3 regions of the Paenibacillus sp. JT31N7 genome follow, and region 2 is predicted to be linked to each of the others. Evidence: riboswitches for the same ligand, from Rfam matches in the RefSeq annotation. Region 2 holds a riboswitch; each other region holds the start of a gene.

Region 1 (6,574 bases), on a different contig from region 2:
CATCGAGTTCCTGCCCGATGTACGGGATCGTATCCAGCGTGTACAGGTCTTGAGCCGACCAGCGGTACGCGATTTCTTTCACCCCGAAGGTTTCTCTCGCGAATTTCTCGAGCGCCTCGTAATACTGGAACGTGCAGATGCCCTGGCCCGTCTTGTGTCCTTCTCCGCCCACGATCACCATCGGCTCGCCGTTAATCAGCACGGACCTCAGGGAGCGCTTCGGCTTATCGGCACTGAGGTACATGCCTCCGGGGTAGCGCTTGTCCGTTTTGACGGCGAGCACGTAAGAACGCTCCGCATGAAGACGCGCAAAATACAGCCCGTGCAGGTTGTTAAATGGAAAGTGGGAAGCGGATACGACATGCGAGCTGCTGACGGTAAACCCGCCGCTCGTCTTGAGAATGGACGGACTCCCCGGCTCGTATCCGGTTACGGTCGTTTCCTCGTAAATCCGCCCTCCTTTGCGCACGATTTCTTCAGCCAGATGAGTCAGAAACGGGACCGGGTTGTATTGTGCCTGATTTTTCATTACGACCGCCCCTTTCGTTTCGAAAGGCAGAGCGGTTTTTTCTACATATGCACCGGGGATTCTCAATTTTTCATAAGCTTCGTATTCTTTGAACACTTTGTGCAGAGAAGAATCCGTATCCGTGTACACGATGGCATCTTGCTCTTCAAACTGGCACCGGATGTCGTGTGCCTTGACAAGATGACGCACGAACTGAAGAGCGTCCCGGTTCGCCTCGTAATACAAACGTGCTTTTTCTTCACCGAAGTCGGTAATATACTGATCGTAAATCAAATCGTGCTGGGCCGTAATCTTGGCGGTTGTATACCCCGTCGTTCCGTGCAAAATCCGCCCCGCGTTCAGAACCGCGACCTTCAAGCCCTTCATGGCAAGCAGATACGCCGTTGTCAGACCGGTAATTCCCGCCCCGACGATAGCGGCGTCCACCCGGATATTTTCGTTCAGCCTGGAATAGGAGGGAATTTGGGCGGAAGCCAGCCAGTACGATTCCGGAAACTGGGGAAAAGCGGCTGCTGATTTCGAATTCGTTTCGTTCACGTGGATTAGCTCCTTTTACCAATATTCTCCTAACTTCTCCAGAGTGACCTCATTCTATTCGTTCCGCCCAAAGTAAAAAAGCACCCTTCCGGATGCTTTTAAGGCTAATCAGGCGTTATCCACCTGCATAATGTCCATAAAAGGAACTTTCGTCAGCTGTTCGCCGTCCTGAACATGTACGAGTCTCGTCCGGGGATCCATGACCGTAATTCTGCCGTAGACCTGCTCTGCCCAGCCCCATACCGTAAGAAGAATTAGAGAATCCTCGTTCTTGGCTTCCACAAGCCGGTTCCCCAGTTCCTCCAGCTCGAATTCATCCCGGGTCGGACGTTTTACTTTTGCCTTTGCCATTATACCTCCTGAATGACGGTCTTACCTTTTGCCGTTTTATCTTTCTATCTTACCATGTTTATGGGGTTCTTCCAATGGTTTGGAAACTAGCGTTCCTATTTTCTTCCCGCGCGAATGTAAAAAAGAGCCCCTGCCCGGTTTGTACCGGGAAAAGGCTCCGATTATGGATGGCTTTTGTTTTATCGGTCCGAGAGCGGCTGCAGTAAAGACTTGCCTCCCCGCTCAGCCTTGAGGAACAGCCATCGTTTCCCGGCATTGTTTGGCGGCCGCAACCATGTTGCGCAGGGCGGCTGCGGTTTCCTCGCCGCCTCTCGTTTTGAGTCCGCAATCGGGATTGATCCAGAAGAGCTGCGGGTCAAGTACGCGCAGCGCGCGCTCGATCATGCTTACCATCTCTTCGACGGAAGGGACCCTCGGACTGTGAATGTCATAGACACCCAGACCGATTCCCTTCTCGTACGTATGCTGTTCGAAGCTTTCGATCAACTCCCCGTGGCTGCGGGAGGTTTCGATGGAAATGACGTCCGCATCCATATCACGGATAGACCCGATCATGTCGTGGAATTCGCAGTAACACATATGCGTATGAATCTGCGTCGTGGCCCGGACGTTCGCCGTAGTGCTGCGGAAAGCGTTGACCGCCCAGTCGAGATAAGCCCGGTGCTCTTCTTTCTTAAGAGGAAGGCCTTCGCGGACAGCGGGTTCGTCGATTTGGATCATTTCGATCCCCGCCTCTTCGAGAGCTTTCACTTCTTTCTCCAGCGCGAGGGAAATCTGGTAGGCGACTACGTCTCTGGACAGATCGTCCCGGACGAACGACCAGTTGAGAATCGTGACCGGTCCTGTGAGCATCCCTTTCACGGGACGTTTCGTGAGCGACTGCGCGTAGACGGTTTCCTCGACGGTCATCGGCTGCGTAAAGGCCACATCGCCGTAAATGACCGGCGGTTTCACACAGCGCGAGCCGTAAGACTGCACCCAGCCGTTGCGAGTGAAGGCGAAACCGTCCAGTTTTTCGCCGAAAAATTCCACCATGTCCGTCCGTTCGAACTCCCCGTGAACGAGGACGTCCAGATCCAGCTCCTCCTGCAGCTTCATCCATTTCCCGATCTCGCTCCGGATAAACGCTTTATACTGCGCGTCCGTCCATTCCGCTTTTCTCCATTTGGAACGTGCTTGTCTGACTTCCGCTGTCTGCGGAAAGCTTCCGATTGTCGTGGTCGGGAGAAAAGGAAGCTTCCACTTCTCGCGCTGAAGGGCACGCCGTTCGTTGAAGCTAGCGCTCCGTGCCGCCGGTACCTTCTGAAGCTGCAGGGCTGCCTCTTGGACGGCTTTGTTGCCGCGAGCTTCCGAGGACTGGAGGGCGGCAAGCGCTTTTTCGTTCCGCTGGAGCGCATCGCCGGTTTCCGCCGTTTGGGACACCGCCGCCTTGGACAGCAGGACGACTTCCTCCAGCTTCTCGTTTGCGAAGGCAAGGGCGTCTCTCAGCACCGGATCCAGCTTGTCCTCGTAAACAGCGGACACTGGCACATGCAGAAGGCTGCTGGACGTCTGGAGGATCACCCGCTCTTCCGGTACCACGGCAAAAATGTCATGAAGCGTATTCAGCTTCTCCTTCAGGTTGGCACGCCAGATGCTCCGGCCGTCCACGATGCCCACTCCCAAAACCTTGTCGGCAGGGAAACCTTCGCTCTTTAACAGCTGCAGCGTCTTTTCACCGCCGTGGACGAAATCAAGCCCGATCCCGTGAACGGGCAGCCGGACCACCCGGCTGTAGGATTCCACGGATTCAAAGTAAGTCTGGAGCATGATTTTCAGGCCCGGTGCGGCCTCCGCCAGCGCTTTGTAGATCCGTTCGATCCGTTCCAGATCCTGTGCGGACACGCTTGTCGAAAGCACCGGTTCGTCCACCTGCACCCATTCGGCGCCCTCCCGTTCAAGCTCGCGCAGCACTTCGCCGTAAAGCGGAAGCAGCCGGTCGATCCAGGCATCGGTTTCCGTCTCGGCGTACCCTTTGGACAATTTCAAAAAAGTAAACAGTCCGAGCAGTACGGGTTTGCCCTGGATTCCGAGCGTTTCTTTCGCTTCGCGGTAAGCTTTTAACGGTTTGTTCTCGACCAGCTCCGGCTTGGCGCTCTGGAGTTCCGGCACGATATAATGGTAGTTGGTGTTAAACCATTTGGTCATTTCGCATGCGGCCGCCCCATCTTCCCCTCTCGCCATCGCGTAGTAGGTGCCGACAGGCACTTCACCGCCCTCGTAATGAAACCGTGCCGGGACGATCCCGAACATAACGGCCGTATCCAGCACATGGTCGTAACCCGAAAAATCGTTGACGGCGATAAGCTCAATGCCTTTCTCCCGCTGAATGCGCAGATTTCCCAGACGGACCTCGGCCAGCTTGTCTGTCAGCTCCCGCTCCCCGATTTTACCGGCCCAGAAAGATTCCAGCGCCTTCTTCCATTCACGTCCCGCTCCGATCCTCGGGTATCCCAAACTGCTGCTTTTCAATGCGTTCATGATCTTGACCTCCTGATAGTGGCTTGAATTGGATGTTTGCATGAGTTCTCTGCTTCATTTGCTTATTTGTACGCGAAAAATAAGAAAAGGACGTCATTATCCCCGAAGCATGCAAGGATAAAGACGCCCTCTGTTTGTATAATCAGCGGCCCGTACTTTAACACCTCCCTATCTCCCGTAGGTAAAGCAGTGCTGTCAGAATAGGCAGGTCTCCTGGCTCCAGAATCATCATCTTCGGCTGCCTTCCCGGTCTAAGACCAGTGGCATAATCGCCTTGACTCCTCTGTTACAGTGGCGGGACCGCGCCGGTTTTTCACCGGACTTCCCTTTTAAGCTCCAGCTCCCCCGAGGGGCTGAGCACCTATTCCCAACATATTCAATTGGTTAACTTAGGAATGACTATACACAACGAAGCTTATTTATGCAAGCTTTATTCCAGAGGAATGCCGAAATATTTAAGCAGAGCTTCCTTGTAAGCCGCGTCGTTTTCAGGCACGAACGTGCGCACGCCTTCGGGCGTGAACAGCTTAAACTCCTTGCCGGAGACCGAATTGCGTCCCTCCCGGGTCCGTAGGGCTACCATCGCATCCTTAGCGAAAATGGAGTCCGGGCTGTGCTCGCACCAGAAGCTGGCCATGACAAAATCTTTGGGCAGCTGCGCCTCCTCGGTAAACGAGTAAATGCGCCTCCAACTGCCATGATGCTTCTCGCTGAGCACCCAGCCGAATACGGGGTCCCGCTCCATGGCGTAAAGCTCCTCGCCCTGCCGCTGTTCCAGCTTCTCGGCAAGACGGACAGGCCTCCGCGGCACGATGCCCCCGACACCTACGTCGCATAAGTAGCTGACTCCTTGCGCCTCCACTTTCAGCACGTGATGGCGGCGTTTGGGCGGCAGCTGTGTCTCGTCTCGCCAGAACCGGGCGACATAATCGGTAACCGGGTAGCCGAGCTTGCGCAGCAGCCAGCCGAACAGGGCGTTCAGCTCGAAGCAGTAGCCGCCCCGCCGCCGCTCGACGATTTTATGCCGCAGATACTTAATCTCCAGCGACAGCGGAACACCGTTCAGGATGTCCAGATTTTCATACGGTACGGTATGCAGATGCTGCTCCTGCAGCAGGGCCAGCGCTTCGTAACTGCCGTCCAGCGGCCCCTCGTACCCGATTCGGTTGAGGTAAGCCTCCACTTCAGGTTTCAAAGCTTCTCTATCCGTTCTCACGAGACATCCTCCTTTACGGCAGCCTCGCAGACCGTGATTTGTTTGGTGCGGAGATCCACAATACGGCTGCGCACATCGCATTTGGAAATGAACAGCGGCTTGCCGTCCCGGTCTATCCAATACGCGATGGGCAGCGAAACTTCGCTGCCGCGAAAGGATCCGTCCGCATGACTCGTCCCGATAACCATGGCATGATGCCGGGAAGCGATTTCTTTCGCTTTTGCAACCCATTCATCGAACTGTTCTTCACTGAACATGCCGACGCCGATCGGCTGAACAAACAAATCGGTCCCCCGGTTACCCGGCTCTCCTATCTCCTGCAAAACCAGTTCATCACATAGAATCGGAGTGATAATCAGGCCCTCTTCGTTTACGGATTTATATTCGCTGTATTTGGCCCGGTCCATCACGATCTGCCCTTCCCGGTTAATGATCACGGCCCGGTCTTTCGGATTTTTCGTTCCGCTTATAAGAAGAGTACGCGTACGGGCCGCAAGCTCGCATGCCAGAGATAGATTGGTATGTAAGTATCCTTCGGGGAAAACAGCCGCGGTTATGTCGGGATACATCATTAATTCCGCTTGCAGTTGTTCCAGGTTCCGCTCCAGCTTAGGCTGGCTGACGAGTATTTTCAATCTAACCACCTCCGACTTATTCTGAAAGATTCAACAACTTGGTGAAATAATCCTCCATGTTCACCAATTTTTGATGAGTTTCCGCGCAATCGGCATCATTATTTATTGCATTATCTGCCAGAGAACTCCATAATAGGAATCTGAGTTCTTTTTTCTTTCAGAAAGAGAGTGCGGCCCGTGAAAGATACCCTAGTCCATTTATTCATCATGACATTTCCCCCTCATATTTACCAGATTTTTATGCTTACGCGATTTTACAAAAGAGAAAAAATCCGAAACCGGTTTCTGATGGGAATCCTGATGGGTTTTTCCGGAATTTTCAGTATAAGCTATCCGGTCATGTATCTCGTTCCCGATTTTTATTGGGATTTAAGAGGCGTTCCTCTTCTGCTCGCTTTTATGTACGGAGGGTATTACGGAGGGTTTACGGCGCTTGGGATGATGCTGATTTTTCATGGGATTATGTTCCCGTCTTTCGGAGTTTCGGACGTCATTCTCTATGCGGCGGGTTTTCTTCCCATCCTGTTGAGAGCCCGTGTCTTCTACCAATATCCTTCGCGGAAAAAGATCGGCCTGTCGCTCTTGTACGCGGGCATCGGCGCCGCCGCGCTGCTTATCTGGCTGTCGTACATCGTTTCGCATCACGGTTTTATCTGGAAGGATCTGCTGCCGCAAGTAAGTCTTCTCGTGATCGTACAGCTCCTGCTGCCGGTTCTGCTTATCCTGTGGTTTCAGCATATGCTCCGGCACGACCAGATGAGTATCGAAATCCAGAAAGCCGAGAAG
Region 2 (6,574 bases):
CTTCGAAAAGTGCGTTGACTTTATCGGATTCCGGACGGTAATCTTTCTCTTCGTACTTGGCGAAATAGGTGCCTTTCGCGTATTCGGAGCGTTCGAAATCGGCGAAAGTGATACCGCGGTCGCGTGCGATTTCCATGCTCTTTTCCAGCGAGTAGAAGTTGATGGCCATGAAGAAGGCGCGCGCGAACTCTTTCGCTTCCGGGCTTTCGTAAGCGATCCGGTTTTTCGAGAGATAGCCGTGCAGGTTCATCGCGCCGAGACCGACGGAATGAAGCTCCTTGTTCGCCTTCACAACGCCAGGCGCGTTCGCGACCGTCGTGTTGTCGCTGACGGAAGTCAGCGCTTCGATGCCGCTGTGGACGGAATCGCGGATGCTTTTCGTTTCCATCACGTTCACGATGTTAAGCGAAGCGAGGTTGCAGGAAATGTCCCGGCGGATAATATCGCCTTGGCCGTAATCGCCGATTTCCGTCGTTTCCTGAAGCTGGAAAATTTCCGTGCACAGGTTGGACATTTTCACTTTGCCGATGTCTTTCAGGGCATGACCGCGGTTCGCGTTGGAACGGTTCATGATGTATGGATAGCCGGATTCCAGCTGGATAACAGCTATCTTGGTCAGCATGTCGCGGGCGCTCATCACGACTTTCTTCTTCACGTTCGGGTTGGCGAGCAGCTCTTCGTACATGTCGTCGATATTCATATCGTCGAGGTGACGGCCGTACTCCTTGTAGACGGAGAACGGAGCGAACACATGCAGCGGCTTGTTCTGTTCGGCCAGCTCGTAAAACTTCTGCGGCACGATCAGGCCGATGGAAAGCGTCTGGATGCGGGATTTCTCGTCCGCGTTGATTTTTTTGCAGTCGAGGAATTCGATGATGTCCCAGCCGAATACGGAGTAGTAGACAGCTCCGGAGCCCCGGCGTTGACCCATCTGATCCGCATAGGAGAAAGCATCCTCAAGGAGCTTCATGACGGGCATGATGCCCTTCGCGGCGCCTTCGACGCCTTTGATCGGCTCGCCGCGTCCGCGCAGCTTGGACATGTTGACGGCTACGCCGCCGCCGATTTTGGACAGCTGCATGCAGGTACCGATGACGTACTGGATGGAGTTCAGGGAGTCGTCCATCTCCAGCAGGAAGCAGGAGACCATTTCGCCCCGGCGGCTGCGTCCGGCGTTCAGGAACGTCGGCGTCGCCGGCTGGACGCGCTGCTCGATGATCGCCTTGGCGATCCGCTGGGCTTTGCCGATGTCACCTTCACCGAGGTGAAGGGCGACGATGGCGGCACGGTCCTCGTAGGATTCGAGGACTTGCTTTTTATCGTTGGTACGCAGGGCGTAATCTTTATAAAATTTCGAAGCGGCCATGTAGGACTGGAACTTAAAGCCGCTTTCGCGGATGGTTTCGTGGATGGCTTCGATCTGCTCCAGCGTGTAATGTTCGTACACGTTTTCGTAGAAATCTTCGCCGATCAGATAATCGTAACGTTCTTTGATGCTGCCGAAAGGAACGGTCTGTCCCTGCACTTCTTCAAGGAAGGCGTCCAGCGCTTCGCGGTCTTTCTCCAGCCGGTAAAATCCGTCTTCCCCCGGTATCATGAGTTCGTTGTTCAGTTCAATATGCTTCAAGATGGCGCACCCCTTTATGGAATCGTTCCACGTCGCTAGACGTGCCGGAAAGTTCGAATTTAGCAAGCACCGGAACACCGTATGCCGATGAAATGCGGTCGGCGCTCAGGGCAAAAGATTGTCCCCAGTTCTGGTTGCCGCTTGCGGCTACACCGCGCAGAAGGGAAGAGTGATGTTTCAGAAAGTCCAGCACTTTGCCGGGAATTTGACCGAATCCGGTCGTATAGGTAACAAGGACGAACGGCTCCTGGATCGTCAAATCCTCTTCGATCTGTACGGCCTTCACATTCAGCTTGTTAATGAATCGTTGAACATTTCCCGTACGGGAATCGTAAACTACCAGCATGGAAGCATCTTCCTTTCCACTCTATCAAAAATACGGGGCGCGCCGACCACGGGAAGTAGTCGGCGCGCCCGGATGAAAGCCGCCCCTTGGTGACAAAGAGCGGCTCTAAATTCACAGTCAGCTTCCAGCCCTTTCGCGCGCCGATGACGGCTCTGCAAAAAGGCTGGCTGAAGCCGCGCGTACAAGCCGGCTGCCCGTCTCCCCGCCCGAAGGCGGAAGAGGGGGACAGCCGGGCTATGCGGCTGCATGTGAAAAACGTCCGGACACCTCCCTATCTCCCGTAGGTTCAGCGGTGTCTTTCAGACAGGCAGGTCTCCTGGCTCCAGGTTCATTGCGCCCCTCCGCGGCCTTCCCGACGGCATCCGTCAGTGGCGGTATGGGTGGGGCGCTCCCCGTTGACAGTGGCGGGACCGCGCCGGATTCGCACCGGACTTCCCTTTTGATTCCCGCCCGATAGGCGGGAAACCTGTCCAATCTATATATAGTCTATATATAGTGAATATGTAGGTGATAGATATGAATTTACCTCAATATATTGTGGTTTGTCAACTGTGCGTAAGGACTCAACAAGGGGAGAAAAACCGAGATATAAGGCGAAAAAGGTGTGATAACCTGCCCATAAACGGGCGAGATTTTATTTCGGATTCTTTTTATTTCGACAAATTTTGCAGGTGGCGGAGTGACGTGCATCCAAGCGGATTTTGATGCGCTGAGCGGGGGATTGTTCATGCACGCCATGAAAAAGGATCAAGCTCCTCACGAACGGAGCTTGATCCTTTTACAGGTTTAAATTCTTTTTGTTGTTCTTTTTATAGAGGATCATTATGCCTGCAAGTATCCACTCGATCACATGCAAAGCGACAGACAGGGTAAGGGCGGATAAAAAATCCTTGATGTACACACCGGGAATCAGATGAGCAAAAACATAAATCAGAAGACGAGCCTTTCTGAAGCCGTAAACAGCTGATTAGGTCGCTGCCGGCCAAAACCATGCGGTCAGGCTTGACGGGTACTCCCACCGTTCTGTCCGGCTGCCTTATTGGCCGCTGCCCTGCTTAACCAGCTCATCCACGGACCACGCCACACACCAGGGAAACTGGCTTTTCGTTTCCTCCGGAATCCAGTAGCAGTGGTCTGTTTTATTTTGGTCAGGGTAAAAAACATACATGAGCAGCTTCACTTCGCTGATATCGTCCGGTTCATCCGTACGCGGATTCGGGTAACGGACCGTACAGCCCATTTGCGATGAAAATTGGGTGGATACGTTCACTTCATACGTGTACATGAAGCTGGACCCTACACCGATCGAAAATACATCGCCGGGAGCCTTGCCCGCAGGCTTGCATTCAACGGATACGCTGTTGGAAACGGAGGTGATGGTTTTGCTCACTTTAATAAAGTTTTCTTCGATTTTCATGGACTCCGACCAGTTGACCGGCATACTGAACGATAGCTGTTTATCCGCATAATCGGGCAATTCCGTAAACCGCTGCACATAATTTTCGATGTGGTTCGGATCGGGCTGCCTCGGGAACGTGTTCAAAAATTTGCCTTTGCGGGCTTCAATGCTTAGATCCGATACGGAGAAAAGACTGAGCTGCACGGATAGGTCATTCTTTTGCCAATCCGCCAGTTTGTAGGTATGTCTGGTTATGTTGGGCCGGATATACAAATGCGTAGCCGTTTTTTTGGTGGAAGACGGATACAGCTCAATCGAAAATTCCTTGATGCTCTTAATTTCGGAAGTGACGGACCGCGCGCGTTCATAAGCGATCTTCAGCTCGCCGCCGATTCCTACGACCGGAAATTTCCCGCTAAAATTGAGAGAAGCGACGAATTTGTACTTCGCGGATACCGCCGCCTGCTCCTCTTTCGACCACTTGAACCGGAAGGAACAGATGGAATCTTTAAGCTCGGAACCGTTCAGCACGTGGGGAGGGGGGCTTTCGACAACGCCCAGAAACGTAAGATGGTCATCGTTGGCCCAGTTCGTAAACGTGTCCATCAAGGTAAGCCGGTCGGAACGATACCGGCCTATTCCGAGATGCTTGTTCATACCGGAGCCGTCGAACGTCTGCGTAAACCAGATTTCCGACCGGATATGTCCCTCGTCCGTAGGTTTGAAAAACTGGAAGGCGTCGACATGGTGCCCGTTAGGCGTCGACATGTGCCCCCAGTCGCGAATAATGGGGGGCGACCAGACTCCCGTAGGGATGGAGTATTCAAATCTTCTCGCTTTGACGTCGTATGCGGTTTTGCCGCTGACGAACAGCTGAAGAACGCTGCCTGTACAGCCGTTCTCGATAGATCCCGGAACGATCGCGAAGTGGCTGACGTTTTCACCTTCCGCTAGGGCGCGCGGTTCATTTACTTTCCGGGGCGGTGCATTCTCCTCGTGGTGCAGGAGCCACGTTTTTAAAGCTTCTTTTTTGCGGGAAATGACCGACTTCGTATCCGGGCTTCTTTGAATGTAGCCGACCATGATCCGCACTTCGCCGCCGGGGTCCCGGTAGCTGCAAGCCGCCGTATGAGTGACGTCCGCGATCCTGATTTCCTCCGCCTTGCCGTCTTTCGCCGGGCGCTGTTCACGGGCGTCCGTCCGCTCCCACGTCTGCCCCCCGTCATCCGTCCAGTTCAGTGCCAGCTTGCTGTCCGCACCGGAGCCGATGAGATACAAGCGGGTTCCGGCCGACACGGCTGCGAACCGGCTGTCCGTCCGAAGGCGCATGCGCTCGCTTAAGGGAAGAGCCGATGACCACTCGATCCCGTCTTGGGAGGTCATTTGGTAGAGCGCCCCCCTCTGATCCGCGTAAAACAAGTACAGGACGCCTTCATGCGCGCATGCTGCCAGAGCGGGTATCCGGCCTCCGCTGACCCCGTCGCCCCCATAGGCCACTTTGGTCAAATACTCGATCCCGAGCGGCCCTTTCTTTTTGTTCGGGTTCTTCACGATCCTGACCTTTTCCTGTTTATCGTCGCCCAGGTAAGTTTCCATACAGATGAGATCCAACAGATTCCCGTTCGTGTAAAAAAGATAAGCTTTATTGTTGAAAAACGTGCCGGCAGCCGGTCCGGTGTTGGATGCCTTCGTATAAAACTCCTCAAAAGCATCGTGTTTGGTTTTGGCAGACATGGTCTCACTCCATTGGTTAATAAGGTGGCGTTTCTTTTCCATGGAACACTATACCAAACCAAAATTTTTAAGGATATTAACGAAAGTTAATGGACGGATTTCAAATTTACGAAGCCGGAAAAATCAAAAAGATCCCTTCCCGGAGGAAAGGATCTCGTTAATGCTATTAATTATTGGCGATAGTTTCCGGCGTCGTCAGCTTGTCGTAGAAATCGACGTACTTGTCCTTGTCCGCGGTGTTGCGGACAGCCATGGCTACGCGCGGATGTTCGTTGAGCGTTCCGGCGACCATGTAAGGAATGATGTAGCCCCATTCCACTTTCTCGCGCATGGCGACCATGTGGCGCTCGATCAGGTCCAGGACGGGACGCACATCGTAACGCGGGTTTTTCAGGTAGCTGACGAGCAGCTCGGTGGTACAGTTGCCTGCCGCGCGTCCCATGCCGTAGACGGAGGTGTCGAGGAACTCGACGCCTTTCTCGGCACCGACGATGGTGTTGGAGAACGCGAGCTGCATATTGTTGTGCATATGAAGGCCCAGCTTCTTCTCCGGAAGAAGGCGCTGGAATTTATTGACCATGTAATCAATGTCCTTATGATTCATGCTGCCGTACGAATCGACGACGTATACCACGTCGACCGGGCTCTTGTTAATGAGCTCGAACGCTTCGTTGAGCTCGTTTTCCATCACATGGGAAAGCGCCATGATGTTCAGCGTCGTTTCGTAGCCCATGTCATGGAACTTTTGTACGAGCTGCAGACCCTTGTCCACATCTTTAATGTAAGAAGCCACGCGGATCAGATCCAGTTGGCTTTGCTCGCGGGGGAGAATGTCGTTCTCGTCGACGCGGCCGATATCCACGAGCGCGGAAAGCTTCGTATCGTTTTTGGTAGGGATAACCTCACGCAGGAAATCCTCATTCAGAAAACGCCACGGGCCCGCATTGTCGCTTTTCAGGAGCTTGGCCGAATTTTTGTAACCGATCTCCATATATTCAACGCCGGCTGCATTTAAGCCGCGATACATATCCTGAACAAATTCCACGCTAAAATCCCAATTGTTGACGAGTCCTCCGTCGCGTATCGTACAATCGAGAATTTTATGCTGATCGTGTTTCATTTCGGTACCCTCCAAAAGCCGCATACCGGCTCAACTTTTTGCTATATTATCACGCATCTGATAAGGGATGTCAATCAATCGGCGCAATTGTCGGACAAATGAAAGAACTGACAGACGGTCAAATAAAAAAGCGGGTCCCCTGAAGGGATTCCGCCTTTTTATACGTGCCGGCATGCATATCGCCTTTTGTAAGTCCGGATTTACCGGACAAGAACAAATTTACCAATGAGTGGCAGCGGTCTCATTCTGCCGTCATGGGCGTTCCGGATCCCGATAAAAGCCAGCGCGAAGACGGAGATGTCCAGGGGGGGCATAAGCAGGTTCTCCACACCCGGAAGCAGCACGAGC
Region 3 (6,574 bases), on a different contig from region 2:
CAAAGGGGCTTTTTCCGAACAACTGGGAGTCTTATTTCAGCGGAAGCGTCTGGGAGCACGACCCGGAGACGGACGAGTATTACATGCATCTGTATTCGAAGCATCAGCCCGACCTCAACTGGGAGAACGAGGCGATGGTCGACGAGCTGTTCCGGATGGTGCATTGGTGGCTCGGCAAGGGAGTCGACGGTTTTCGCTTCGATGCCATCGCTCATATCGTAAAAGCGCAGGGGCTGCCGGATGCCGATAATCCCAAGCACTTGCCCGTTGTGCAGGCTTATCAGCTTTTTTCCAATCTGGAAAAGGTACATACGCTGCTGCAAAAGCTTCATGACCGGGTGCTGTTCGATTATGACATCATGACGGTAGGCGAAACATCCGGACTGGGTCCGGAGCAGGCGCTGGATTACGTGGGGGACGAGCGCCATGAGCTGAACATGGTTTTCCAGTTCGAGCATATGAATCTGGATGCGGCTTCCGCCGGTACGGGCAAATGGGAGTCGAAGCCATGGACTCTGCCGGAGCTGAAAAAAGTGATGAGCCGCTGGCAGACGGTCCTTCACGATAAAGGCTGGAACGCCAATTATCTCGGCAATCACGATCAGCCCCGTCCCGTTTCGAGGTTCGGAGATGACGGCCGGTACCGGGTGGAATCCGCCAAAATGCTGGCCACGTTTCTCCTGACGCTGGAGGGGACCCCGTATATTTTTCAAGGAGAAGAAATCGGCATGACCAATGTCGCGTTCGATCTGATCGGCGATTACCGCGATGTGGAAACGATCAATTACTATAAGCAGGCGGAGCTGCTCGGCAAGCCCCAGGACGAAATCATGAAAGCCATCTGGAAAAAAAGCCGGGACAATGCCCGCACCCCCATGCAGTGGGACGATACGGCGAACGCCGGATTTACGACAGGGGAGCCGTGGATCAAGGTCAACCGGAATTACCAAGAGATTAACGCGGCGGCAGCGGCAGCCGATCCCCATTCCATCTACCACTATTACCGGAACCTGATCGCGCTTCGCAAAAAGCACCCCGTTGTCGTTTACGGCGAGTACAAGCTGCTGCTTCCGCTGGACACGGAAATTTATGCGTATACACGGACGCTGGACGGGGAGAAGCTGCTGGCGGTTCTGAACTTTTTCGACGGAACGCCGGAGTTTACATGGCCGGATGAGCTGGGAGAGGGGGAAGACGCGGAGCTTCTCATTTCGAATTACGATCCCGTCTCCGGTGAAGATACCCGCGTCCTCAAATTGAGGCCCTATGAAGCCAGGGTTTATCTGCTCGGGTAAGGGGAGCGTTTTATCGGCATAGACAAGTTCTTTGACCGGATGTTATGATGAACAGAACACAATCGAATATGGTAAAAACAGGTGCGGAGCCCATTCGAACGGATCAGACAGTCCTTAAGAACAGGGTTCGGCTTAAAACGGGAAGTTCGGTGAAAGACCGACGCGGACCCGCCACTGTAAGGAGCCCCCTGCAATCGCAGGGGAAAATTTTTTTCGGCATTAACGTCACTGGATTTTCCGGGAAGGCGCCGAAGAAAGCTCTGAGCCAGGAGACCTGCCTGTTTGAATAACACTAGATAACCTACGAGGATTTAGGGAGGTGTTGAGAACGGCTGAATCTGCTGCCAACGGCGGCTTGCCGGACGTGGGCGTACAAGACTGCCCGTGACCGGCGGACTGTGCGGGTTGGAAGCATATGCGGGATATTCCCGCTTAATGGCTCGAAAGTTCGAAGCATTTCTATCCGAGGAGGATAGAAATGCTTTTTTTATTGTCCGCACGAGATGGAGAGGGCAAACGGCAGGTACGCCTGCAAGGGCACCGCCGTGCATATACAAGGTCCGCCTGTACGACGCATGAAGGCCGGACCGCACGATAACGGCTGCACAGCGGAACGCTGCAGCTTTCTTTACAGGGAAGAGGAGGAATGGGAATGGCCGGTAAACTGCTTATCATCGGATTTGGCCCCGGAGACGAAGCCCATATTACAAAACGCGCACGCGAGGCGATTTCGGAAAGCGAAGTCATTATTGGCTATAACACTTACGTGGATCTGATCCGCAGCCTGATCGACGGCAAACAGGTCGTGCGTACGGGGATGACCGAGGAAGTAAGCCGCGCGCAGGAAGCCGTCAGACAAGCGGAGGCGGGGCACAAGGTGGCCGTTATATCGAGCGGCGATGCGGGCGTATACGGCATGGCGGGTCTCGTTTACGAGGTGCTGATCGAGAAAGGCTGGAAGCCGAGCAATGGCGTGGAAGTCGAAATCGTACCCGGCATCTCGGCGATCAACTCATGCGCTTCGCTGCTGGGAGCGCCCGTGATGCACGACGCGTGCACCATCAGCCTCAGCGATCACCTGACGCCGTGGGATCTCATCCGGCGCAGAGTCGAGGCGGCCGCATCCGCCGATTTCGTCATCGCGCTGTACAATCCGCGGAGCGGGAGGCGAACCCGGCAGATTGTGGAGACGCAGCAGATTTTGCTGAAACACCGCTCTCCGGATACTCCGGTGGGTATCGTCAAAAGCGCCTACCGCGACAGGGAGCACGTCGTGCTGACGACGCTTGCCCAGATGCTGGAGCATGACATCGGTATGCTCACCACGGTGATCATCGGCAACTCCGCCACCCGCAACTATGAGGGGCTCATGATTACGCCGAGGGGCTATCAGCGTAAATACACGCTGGACAGCGATATCCAGCCCCTGCGTCCTCACGAGCGTCTGCGGCGTGAGGCCGAGCCGTGGGCTCTGGAGCAGGAAGACGAAACCGGCACGGAAACTGCATCGGCCCTGACGGAACAGTCCGGTGCCGCTTTGCGGTCCGCGGAAGAGCGGGAAGCCGGCGGCACCGTCCTGCCGTCCTTCTTCGACGATGACGAATACGGGGACGACGGTTACGGCGAATACAGCCCGGAAGCCGAGGGAACCGGCACTACCGACGACTACGACCGTGAAGATTTGCCGGTCCGTATTCAATCGGCCGGGACAAGGTCCGCGTACGATACGCCGGTGGCTTCGAAGGCCGGGGAGTACGGAGATTCGGCGGTTGCGGTCGCCGTCCGTCCGCCTGCCGCACCTGCGGCTTCCGTCGGGACTCCGGCTCCGACCGCTTTTGAGCTTGCGGAAGAAGCGCTCCGTCTCGTGACGGGCGAGCGCGGCGGGGCTTCTTCCTCCGATTCCCCAAGCGGGTTTTTCCGCCAGCAGGCTATTCTCGAGTTCGCCGTCAGCCCCGGACTTGCGAACAAAAACCTCACAGCCAAACAGCTGATGGTCCTCGCGGATGCCGTCGGCGATAAAGGAACGATGGAATATACGCCCCATCATCAGCTGCTCGTCAAGCTGCGGACCGATGATCCCGATTCCGTAACGAAGCGGCTTCGCGGCGAAGGGCTTCTGCTGGCTCCGGTCGGCGATGTGGTCCAGATCAAAGCCTGCGACTTCTGCAATATGGATAAGGGCGACGCCGTGCCGTATGCGGAGGAGCTTCACGGTCTTCTGGGCGGGGCGGCCGTACCCAAAGAGATGAAAATCGGTTTCAACGGCTGCGGAATGGCCTGTTACGGCGCGGTGAAGGAAGATATCGGCATCGTGTACCGCCGGGAGAAGTTTGATTTGTTCCTCGGAGGGAAAACCGTCGGCCGCAATGCCCACGCGGCGCAGCCCGTTGCGGAAGGCATCGAGCCGGACAAGCTGGTCGAGACCATAGAGCGGATCGTCGCCAAGTATCAGAACGAAGGGCACCCGAACGAACGGTTCCACAAGTTTTTTGCCCGCGTAAAAGAGCTGGAGGGCTACCGGCACCGGGAAGTCCCCGCTTTTCAAATCGAAAACGCTTTGTGCGGAGATTAACGATCCCGTAATAAGAGGCTTCATTCAAATACAGGTATACAAAAAAGGAGGCAGAACCGATGGATGCGGTACTGTTTGTAGGTCACGGAAGCCGTGACGCGGAAGGGAACAGCGAGGTCCGGGCGTTTGTAAGCCGGCTCGCCGAAACGATGGAGCAGGCCATTATCGAAACCTGTTTTCTGGAGCTTGAAAAACCGACCATTCCGCAAGGGATACAGACTTGCGTCAACCGAGGAGCCACACGGATTGCCGTGGTGCCGATCATTTTATTTTCCGCCGGTCATGCCAAAATTCATATTCCGGGTGCCATTGACGAAGCGAAAGAGCGTTACCCGGGCGTGCAGTTCATTTACGGACGGCCTATCGGCGTACATGAGGGTGTAGTGGACATCATGACGGCAAGATTGGGCGGGGCGGACCGGTTCCGTGAGGAAACGCCGGGGGATACCGCCGTGCTGGTTGTCGGACGCGGAAGCAGCGATCCCGATGCGAACAGCGAGCTGTTCAAAATTTCCCGCCTGCTCTGGGAAAAGCTTCAGATTCCCTGGGTGGAAACGGCATTTATCGGCGTAACGGCGCCGCTTCTGGAAAACGGCATCGAACGCTGCCTGAGATTGGGCGCGAAGAAAGTCATCGTGCTTCCGTATTTTCTTTTTACGGGGATTCTGATCAAACGGATGGAAGGCATGCTGCTTGACTTCTCCCTGCGCTATCCCGATTGTACGTTCGAGATGACCGATTATTTCGGCCTTGATCCGATTCTCGGCGGCATCCTCCGCGATCGCGCGGGCGAGGCGCTTCAGGACGAGGTAAAAATGAACTGCGATATGTGTTCCTTCCGTTTGGAAGCGATGAAACATATCGATCATCACCATCATCACGACCATGATCATGATCACCATCATGACCACCATCACCACCATGACCATGAGCACGATCACGGACATGAACACGAAAACGAACACGTTCAAGGACATGCGCACGATCATGACCACAGCCATGAGCAACATGCGCACAGTCATGAGCATGACCATAGCCATAATCACGACCATGAGCGGCAGGCGCATAACCACGAGCACAGTCATGCGCACGATCGCGAAGACGGCCACGCGGACGGCTGCCGTGCCGCAGGCGAGGCCGACGATGCCACAGGCGTCGAAGCGGCGCAGTCTGCGGCAGCGTCCCCTGCGGCGGGCCCTGTAGCCGCAGGCACGACCACCAGGGAGGGCGGACGATGATCCTCCTCCTGGCCGGGACGAGCGACGCCCGCGAGCTCGGGGTGCTGCTGGCGCAGGCCGGGCACCGCGTGCTGGCGACGGTCGTCACCGACAGCGCCGCCAAGAGCCTGACCGACGCCGGCCTCGCCGCCGCCGTCGGACGCCTCGACGCCGAAGCCCTGGCGGCGCTCATCCGGCGCGAAGAGGTCTCGCTCGTCGTAGACGCGAGCCATCCCTTCGCCGAGGAAGCTTCGCGCAACGCCATGGCGGCGTCGAAAGCGGCGGCTGTGCCGTACGTCCGCTACGAACGTGAAGGGTCGGACCTGTTGGTCCGGCCCGGCATCGTGTTTGCGGACGATTACGCGCACGCCGCCGAGCTGGCGGCCGTGCGCGGCGGCGTTGTCATGCTGACGACGGGCAGCAAGACGCTGCATATTTTCGCCCGGCGTCTTGGCGGGCTGCCGGACGTGAGGCTCGTCGCCCGCATGCTCCCGCGTCTCGACAATATGGAGAAGTGCGAGGAGCTGGGGATCGAGCAGCGCAATATCGTGGCGATGCAGGGGCCTTTTTCCAAGGAGCTTAACAAAGCGCTTTATGCGCATTACGGCGTGACGCTGATGATTACCAAAGAAAGCGGAAAAGTCGGCGCGGTGGACGAGAAGCTCGAAGCGGCTCTGGAGATGGGGATCGAGACGATCGTGATCGGCCGTCCGGGCCTGGAATACGGCATTCATTTTTCCGATTATGAGGGCGTGCTGAAAGCGGCCGCCGATCTTTTGCAGGAGGTATCTACCTAATGGACTTTCGTACCGAATTTAAACCGCTGACGGTTCAGCCGCAGGAAATAGAAGCGAAAAGTTTTGAAATGATTACGGAGGAGCTGGGTTCTCACGACTTTACCGAGGAGCAGTACCCGGTTGTCCAGCGGGTCATTCACGCATCGGCCGATTTCGAGCTGGGCCGCAGCCTTGTTTTTCATCCCCGTGCCATAGAAGCCGGGATTGAAGCGATCCGCGCGGGACGCACGGTCGTGGCGGACGTTCAGATGGTGCAGGTGGGGATCAGCAAACCCCGCATCGAGAAATTCGGCGGCAAAGTCAACGTCTACATATCCGACCCCGATGTGATGGAAGAGGCCAAAAGGCTGAACACGACGCGCGCGATTATTTCGGTCCGCAAGGCGATCCGTGAAGCGGAAGGCGGGATTTTCGCCATCGGGAATGCTCCTACGGCTTTGCTTGAGCTGATCCGTCTGGTCAAGGAAGGCGAAGCGCGTCCGGGGCTTATCGTAGGCGTTCCGGTCGGTTTCGTATCCGCAGCGGAATCCAAAGAAGAGCTGCTTCAGCTCGACGTGCCGTTCATTACGAATATCGGCCGCAAAGGAGGCAGCCCGGTCGCGGTGGCGGCAGTCAATGCGCTGTCTCTGATGGCAGAGAAGCGGGGGTAAGCTTACGCCTATGGAAGAGCAGGCAGCCAAACCGCTCCGCCAC

The links. A riboswitch is a leader RNA that binds a small molecule or an ion and turns the genes downstream of it on or off. The one in region 2 is predicted to bind cobalamin.
Region 1: linked by a shared signal. The riboswitch ahead of metE (5-methyltetrahydropteroyltriglutamate--homocysteine S-methyltransferase) and the one ahead of nrdI (class Ib ribonucleoside-diphosphate reductase assembly flavoprotein NrdI) in region 2 are both predicted to bind cobalamin.
Region 3: linked by a shared signal. The riboswitch ahead of cobJ (precorrin-3B C(17)-methyltransferase) and the one ahead of nrdI (class Ib ribonucleoside-diphosphate reductase assembly flavoprotein NrdI) in region 2 are both predicted to bind cobalamin.

What each region holds. Positions count from the first base shown of each region.
Region 1 covers NZ_JCAUAT010000001.1:198,531-205,104, reverse strand. Annotated here, with positions in the region: gene AC58P5_RS00890 (FAD-dependent oxidoreductase) at 1-1,066, opposite strand, end outside; gene AC58P5_RS00885 (YolD-like family protein) at 1,175-1,417, opposite strand; gene metE (5-methyltetrahydropteroyltriglutamate--homocysteine S-methyltransferase) at 1,640-3,937, opposite strand; cobalamin riboswitch at 4,124-4,317, opposite strand; gene AC58P5_RS00875 (arylamine N-acetyltransferase family protein) at 4,368-5,153, opposite strand; gene AC58P5_RS00870 (hypothetical protein) at 5,150-5,797, opposite strand; gene AC58P5_RS00865 (ATP-binding protein) at 5,966-6,574, shown strand, end outside.
Region 2 covers NZ_JCAUAT010000005.1:95,112-101,685, reverse strand. Annotated here, with positions in the region: gene nrdE (class 1b ribonucleoside-diphosphate reductase subunit alpha) at 1-1,627, opposite strand, end outside; gene nrdI (class Ib ribonucleoside-diphosphate reductase assembly flavoprotein NrdI) at 1,614-1,973, opposite strand; gene AC58P5_RS20895 (hypothetical protein) at 2,060-2,257, shown strand; cobalamin riboswitch at 2,263-2,458, opposite strand; gene AC58P5_RS20890 (hypothetical protein) at 3,010-5,106, opposite strand; gene AC58P5_RS20885 (aldolase catalytic domain-containing protein) at 5,273-6,226, opposite strand; gene AC58P5_RS20880 (hypothetical protein) at 6,427-6,574, opposite strand, start outside.
Region 3 covers NZ_JCAUAT010000001.1:2,148,486-2,155,059, reverse strand. Annotated here, with positions in the region: gene AC58P5_RS09765 (glycoside hydrolase family 13 protein) at 1-1,295, shown strand, start outside; cobalamin riboswitch at 1,401-1,591, shown strand; gene cobJ (precorrin-3B C(17)-methyltransferase) at 1,948-3,867, shown strand; gene AC58P5_RS09755 (sirohydrochlorin chelatase) at 3,927-5,105, shown strand; gene cobK (precorrin-6A reductase) at 5,102-5,881, shown strand; gene AC58P5_RS09745 (precorrin-8X methylmutase) at 5,881-6,531, shown strand; gene AC58P5_RS09740 (cobalt-precorrin-5B (C(1))-methyltransferase) at 6,542-6,574, shown strand, end outside.